Frankia casuarinae: one gene and its partner. The protein of the gene in region 1 binds, or shares a complex with, the protein of each later gene. Links are inferred from orthologs where the notes say so. Each region holds a gene or a part of one and is shown in the gene's direction. Other genes may lie near its edges. The genes, in order: pcrA and uvrB.

Region 1 (3,385 bases):
GTGGCGTGGCCGCTTGGCCGCGGGGCCGCCTGACCGCCGGTGGGCCGGGCGTTGACGCGGACCACGGCCATCGACGACCCGCCCTCGCGCGCGGGGCGGGGCGGGAACGACGGACAATAGGCTGGTCAGCACGCGGGTCGACGACCACTGGGCGTGGACGTGTGATGGTCATGCGGTGGCATGGACGCGCGAGGACCGCGGCCGGGTGGGGCCGTCGGTGCATCTCGCGGACCACACCGCGGACCGGGCCGTTGGGTGCGATCCGGGCATGCCGCGGTCCGACCTGCCCGACGTCGAACGTACGATCGGAGTCCCATGAGCGGCTTTTTCGGCGATTCCCACGGCGGCGGATCCGGCATCGCCGGGTCGGTCGGGACGGATGTCCACGGCGGTGCGCACGTGCCCTACGACCTGTTCGGCCCGGCGGTGCTGGCGCCGCCGGTGGGCGGGGACGAGCCCGGTGGCTTCTCCTCGCCACGCCTGGATGCCGAGGGCCTGCTCGACGGGCTCAACCTGCAGCAGCGGGCGGCGGTGGTGCACATCGGGGCACCCCTGCTCGTCGTCGCGGGCGCGGGGTCCGGCAAGACGCGGGTGCTGACCCACCGTATCGCGTACCTGCTGGCGGCCCGGGGGGTCCGGCCGGGGGAGATGCTGGCGATCACGTTCACCAACAAGGCTGCCAACGAGATGCGCGAACGGGTCTCGGCGCTGGTCGGTCCCCGGGCGCGGGCGATGTGGGTGAGCACCTTCCACTCGGCCTGCGTGCGCATCCTGAGGTCCGAGGCGAAGCGTCTCGGGTTCGGCTCGACCTTCTCCATCTACGACGCCGCCGACGCGCAGCGTTTGATCACTTTGGTCACCCGTGACCTTGATCTTGATCCCAAACGGCATCCCGCCCGAGGTCTGGCGGCGCAGATCAGCAACCTGAAGAACGAACTGATCGACTGGGAGGCCGCACGGGACCGGGCCACGAACCACCTCGAGCGGACCGTCGCCGAGGTCTACGCCGCTTATCAGCAGCGGCTGGCTCAGGCCAACGCCCTTGATTTCGACGATCTGATCATGATGACGGTGAACCTCCTCCAGTCGTTCCCCGACGTCGCCGAGCACTACCGGCGCCGATTCCGACATGTGCTCGTGGACGAGTACCAGGACACGAACCACGCGCAGTACGTCCTGGTGCGTGAACTCGTCGGCCAACCGGCGTACTTCGGTGGCGGGTCCGCGCCGGTGGAGCCGGCCGAGCCGGCAGCCGGGCCGGGTACCTGGGCCTCGGGCGCCGTCCCACCGGCGGAGCTGTGCGTGGTTGGCGACGCGGACCAGTCGATCTACGCCTTCCGTGGGGCGAACATCCGCAACATCGTGGAGTTCGAGGAGGATTTCCCGAACGCCGCAGTGATCCTGCTGGAACAGAACTACCGCTCCACCCAGACCATCCTCTCCGCCGCGAACGCGATGATCGCGCGTAACAACCAGCGCAAGGCCAAGCGACTGTGGTCGGACGCCGGTGACGGTGAGAAGATCGTCGGATTCGCCGCCGACAACGAGCACGACGAGGCGGCCTTTGTCGCCGAGGAGGTCGACCGGCTCTCGGACGCGAAGCTCGCGCGGCCCGCCGACGTCGCGGTGTTCTACCGGACCAACGCCCAGAGCCGGGTGTTCGAGGAGATCTTCGTCCGGGTCGGGCTGCCCTACCGGGTGGTCGGCGGGGTGCGGTTCTACGAGCGCAAGGAGATCCGTGATCTCCTTGCCTACCTGCGGGTCCTCGCCAATCCTAGCGACACGGTGAACCTGCGTCGCATCCTGAACGTGCCCCGGCGCGGGATCGGCGAGCGGGCCGAGGCGGCCCTGGCGGGCTTCGCTGATGTCGAGCGGATCGGGTTCGCGCAGGCACTGGAGCGTGTCGACGAGGTGCCGGGGATCGCCGCGCGCTCGGCGAAGGCGGTGCGCGAGTTCACCGCGCTGCTCGCCGAGCTACGCGCCGTAGCGGCCGACAACCCGGTGGCCGTGGTCGAGGGGGTGCTTGAACGCACCGGCTACCTGTCGGAACTCCTCGCCGAGGACACCGTCGAGTCCCAGGGCCGGGTGGAGAACCTGCAGGAACTGGTCGGAGTGGTCCAGGAGTTCGCCCGGCGGCTGCCCGAGGGTACGCTTGCGGAGTTCCTCGAGCAGGTCTCGCTCGTCGCCGACGCGGACCAGGTTCCGACCGACGACGGTTCCGATGGTGTGGTCACTCTCATGACGCTGCACAGCGCCAAGGGCCTCGAGTTCCCCGTCGTCTTCCTTACCGGTCTCGAGGACGGCGTCTTCCCGCACCTGCGGACCCTGGGAGATCCCACCCAGCTCGAGGAGGAGCGTCGGCTCGCCTATGTGGGTGTCACCCGGGCCCGGATCCGGCTCTACCTGACCCGCGCGGTGATGCGCAGCGCCTGGGGCCAACCGGCCTACAACCCGCCGTCGCGCTTCCTCGGCGAGGTGCCGGACACGCTGGTTGACTGGCGCCGGCTGGCCGATCCCCCGCCAGCGCCCGCGGGGACGTCCTGGGGCTCGTCTGGCGGGTTTGGGTCGGGCGCGACCGGCCGGGGCGCCGCCGGCGCCCCGGCGGCGCGTAAACCGCTACCGAACTCGCCGTTCTCGGGTCGCGCGCGGCCGGCCGCTCGGGCCGTCCTGGAGTTGCGTCAGGGCGACCGGGTGACGCATGACAGTTTCGGTCTCGGAGTTGTCGTCGCCACCGGCGGGGTCGGTGACTCCGCGGAGGCGACCATCGATTTCGGCGAGAACACCGGCACGAAGCGCCTGCTCCTGCGGTACGCCCCCGTCGAGAAGCTCTGACGGTCCCGAGAGTCCCGGCCGGTCCGCCGCCCCGGCGAGGCAGCTCGCGACCAGGTGGGCAACCTTGCCGCTGAACGCCAGGGAATGATGCCCGAGGCCCGGCACGGTGTAATTTTCGATGTCGAGATCGGGATGGTCGAGCGCCGCCTCGGCGGGCCGCACCACGCTGTCCAGCCCGGCGCCGATCGCGACGAACCGGGTCCGGCAGCCGGGGGCGGGTGCGGCGAGCTCGCGTAGGAGCGCCGATCCCGGCCGTAGCTGGGTGACGAGCCGGTACGGCACCGACCGGGGGACGAGCCCGGCGAGACGGGTGCCGGAATGAGGCGTCGCGAGAGTGATCAGCGTGTCCACGTACTGATCGCCCCCGAGTTGCTGCACGTAGTAGCGGGCCACCAGCCCGCCGAGTGAATGGGCGACGATGTGCACGCGCTGCCTGCCGCTGTCCGTCATCGCGGCGTGCACGGACGCGGCGAGTCGGAGCGCCGCTTCCTGCACCGTCGGCACGAGCAGCGGCAGCTCCACCGTGCGCACCCGGCGGAAACCGCGGCGGCGT
Region 2 (3,253 bases), 1.2 Mb from region 1 along the record:
CCGGCCCGCGCGATCCGCGCCTCGACCTGGGTGCCGACCTGGGTGCCCGTCCCCGGCGTGGGATCGAGGGCCGCCACGGGCGGCGGCGCGAGATCGATACCGTGGAGTGCCGGCTGGTGGGCGGCCGGGTGAGGGGTTGTCGGGTGAGGGGCGACCGCCACGCCCGCGGAGCGGTCGGGCGCACCGGCCAGGACCAGCCGGCTTCCGAAGGCGCCGAGGGTGATGCCGAGAACGGTCACCCCCGACCGACGGGCCGACCGGGCCCGCATCAGATCGGCGGCCAGCAGGACGCCCACGAGCAAGCCCGCCCCGATCAGACCGCCGGACAGGTAGGCGAATCCGGGCCGGCCGGGCACGGTGGCCGGCAGCGTGATCGCGGAGAGGAGGACAGTGACGATCGCCACCGAGACAGCCAGTCCCGGACGCACCGTGATCGGCGGGAGATGTCCCCGTCGGGTGGCGTCGTGGGTGGTCATGTCCGCTCAGAGCTCCTTTCGCCTTCACCGGGCCGCGGTCACGACCGGGTGTCATACATGCTCAACGCATAGCCTGCCCGTCAACGTCCCGGCAGACACCGCAGGGAGTCCGCGACTTTGCCGACGATTTCGTTGCCGAGGTTCGGCAACATCGAAGTTCGGCAACATCGAGATTCGGAAACTGTCGGAGGCCTGTGGTGTGCTAGAAGCCGTGAGCACAACGTTCGAACGGCCCACCATCGACATCGAGCGGACGCGGGCGCCGTTTCAGGTCGTGTCCGACTTCTCCCCGTCGGGCGACCAGCCTGCCGCCATCGACGAGCTGGCCCGGCGGGTCGGGGCCGGCGAGTCCGACGTCGTCCTCCTCGGCGCCACCGGCACCGGAAAGTCCGCGACCACCGCGTGGCTGGTCGAGCGCCTGCAGCGGCCGACGTTGGTGATGGCCCCGAACAAGACGCTCGCCGCGCAGCTCGCCAACGAGTTCCGGGAGCTGCTGCCGCACAACGCCGTCGAGTACTTCGTCTCGTACTACGACTACTACCAGCCCGAGGCGTACATCGCGCAGACGGACACCTACATCGAGAAGGACTCCTCGATCAACGAGGAGGTGGAGCGGCTACGGCACTCGGCGACGATGAACCTGCTCACCCGTCGGGACGTCGTCGTGGTCGCGAGCGTCAGCTGTATCTACGGCCTCGGCACACCGCAGGAGTACATCGACCGGATGGTGCGGCTGAGGGTCGGCGACGAGATCGAGCGGGACCTGCTGCTGCGCCGCTTCGTTGACGTGCAGTACACCCGCAACGACCTCGCCTTCACCCGCGGGACGTTTCGGGTCCGGGGGGACACGGTGGAGATCTTCCCGGTCTACGAGGAGCTCGCCGTCCGAGTCGAGATGTTCGGCGACGAGATCGAGCGGCTCACCTACCTGCATCCACTGACCGGGGAGGTCGTCAGCGAGGCGGAGGAGATCTACGTCTTCCCGGCCACGCACTACGTCGCCGGGCCGGAGCGGATGGAGCGGGCGATCGCCGGCATCGAGGCGGAGCTCGCCGAGCGGCTGGCCACCATGGAGCGGCAGGGCAGGCTGCTGGAGGCACAGCGGCTGCGGATGCGCACCACCTACGACATCGAGATGATGCGCCAGGTCGGGTTCTGCTCGGGCATCGAGAACTACTCCCGGCACATCGACGGCCGCGAGGCCGGGAGCCCGCCGCACACCCTGCTCGACTACTTCCCCGACGACTTCCTGTTGGTGATCGACGAGTCGCACAACACCGTCCCGCAGATCGGCGGGATGTACGAGGGCGACATGTCCCGCAAGCGCAACCTCGTCGAGCACGGGTTCCGGCTGCCCAGTGCCATGGACAACCGCCCGCTGCGGTGGGAGGAGTTCCTCGAGCGCATCGGCCAGACGGTCTACCTGTCGGCGACCCCGGGCCCCTACGAGCTGGGCCGGTCCGTCGGCGTCGTCGAGCAGATCATCCGGCCTACCGGCCTGCTCGACCCCGAGGTCGTGCTCAAGCCGACGAAGGGGCAGATCGACGATCTCGTCCACGAGATCCGGCTGCGCGCCGAGCGGGACGAACGGGTCCTGGTCACCACGCTGACCAAGAAGATGGCCGAGGATCTCACCGACTACCTGCTCGAACTCGGCATCCGGGTGCGGTACCTGCACAGCGAGGTGGACACCCTGCGCCGGGTGGAGCTGCTCACCGAGCTGCGCCGCGGCGAGTTCGACGTGCTCGTCGGGATCAACCTGCTCCGCGAGGGTCTCGACCTGCCAGAGGTGTCGCTGGTGAGCATCCTCGACGCCGACAAGGAGGGCTTCCTGCGCTCGGACAAGTCACTGATCCAGACGATCGGCCGGGCCGCCCGTAACGTGTCCGGGCAGGTCCACATGTACGCGGATGCGATCACCCCGTCGATGCGCCGCGCCATCGACGAGACGAACCGGCGGCGCGAGAAGCAGATCGCCTACAACACCGAGCGCGGGCTGGATCCCCAGCCCCTGCGCAAGAAGGTCGTCGACATCCTCGACGACATGGTTCGCCAGTCGGCCGACGGCGAGCTGATTGGCGGCGGCGGCCGATCGCAGTCCCGCGGCAAGGCCCCGGTTCCGGGGATGAAGTCGCGCGCCGGCAGGGAGGGCGCCGTCGGCCGGTACGCCGCCGAACTCGCCGGCCTGCCCTCCCACGAACTCGCGCAGCTTATCCGCCAGCTCGACGACCAGATGCACGAGGCGGCGAAGGAGCTGCAGTTCGAGCTGGCCGCCCGGCTGCGCGACGAGATCGCCGAGCTGAAGAAGGAGCTGCGTGGCATGGGCGCCGCCGGCGTGCAGTGATGCCGTGAGCGCCGGCCTGCCACGATCAGCCGGCTGGGGCGGCGGTGTCCGTGCCGCTGGCGGCAGTATCCGTGCCGCTGGCGACGGTCTCGGCCTTGGCGGTGGCCTTGGCGGTGGCCTTGGCGTCGCGGCGGGCCAGCAGGTCCTGCCAGACCTCCTCGATGCGGGCGTCGAGGTCGTCCAGGCTCCCGCCGTTGTCCACCACGATGTCGGCAGCGGCCCGGCGCTGGGAGTCCGTGGCCTGGTTCGCCATCCGCGCCAGCGCCTGGTCGCGGGGCAGGCCGCGGCCCTCGAGGCGGTGCAGCCGCAGCTCCCGCGGCGCCTCGACGACCAGCACCACGTCGTAGGTGCCCTCGGCGTGCACCTCGACGAGCAGCGGGATGTCGTGCACGGCGATTCCGCTCGGTGACACCTCCCCCATGCGCCGCGCCGT

Evidence for each region.
Region 2: the proteins of pcrA (region 1) and uvrB are in contact, whole or in part, in a crystal structure (PDB 7EGT), measured with the Thermus thermophilus proteins. The link is inferred for Frankia casuarinae from one-to-one orthologs. Residues at the interface, in WP_096412145.1 of Thermus thermophilus: His654, Arg656, Phe657, Gln666, Asp668, Glu669, Lys680, Arg681, Leu682, Ser683, Lys685, Tyr686, Ala687; in WP_096411307.1 of Thermus thermophilus: Glu23, Leu25, Arg26, Asp27, Gly28, Glu29, Arg30, Phe31, Arg55, Glu326, Asp327, Phe328, Glu379, Ser382, Gln383, His398, Gly400, Arg401.

What each region holds. Positions count from the first base shown.
Region 1 is NC_007777.1:737,238-740,622, forward strand. The notes cover bases 1-3,073. They hold pcrA (DNA helicase PcrA), read left to right. Parts: upstream 1-315; coding sequence 316-2,832; downstream 2,833-3,073. UniProt on the Escherichia coli protein: A helicase with DNA-dependent ATPase activity. Unwinds DNA duplexes with 3'-5' polarity. Translocates on single-stranded DNA with 3'-5' polarity. Initiates unwinding more efficiently from a nicked substrate than double-stranded DNA.
Region 2 is NC_007777.1:1,952,798-1,956,050, reverse strand. What follows is about bases 313-3,253. They hold uvrB (excinuclease ABC subunit UvrB), read left to right. Parts: upstream 313-687; coding sequence 688-2,820; downstream 2,821-3,253. Other genes in these bases: coaE (dephospho-CoA kinase), read right to left, coding at 2,846-3,253; FRANCCI3_RS08175 (alanine and leucine rich protein), read right to left, coding at 313-476. In the rest of the region: more of FRANCCI3_RS08175, read right to left, coding at 1-312. UniProt on the Escherichia coli protein: The UvrABC repair system catalyzes the recognition and processing of DNA lesions. A damage recognition complex composed of 2 UvrA and 2 UvrB subunits scans DNA for abnormalities.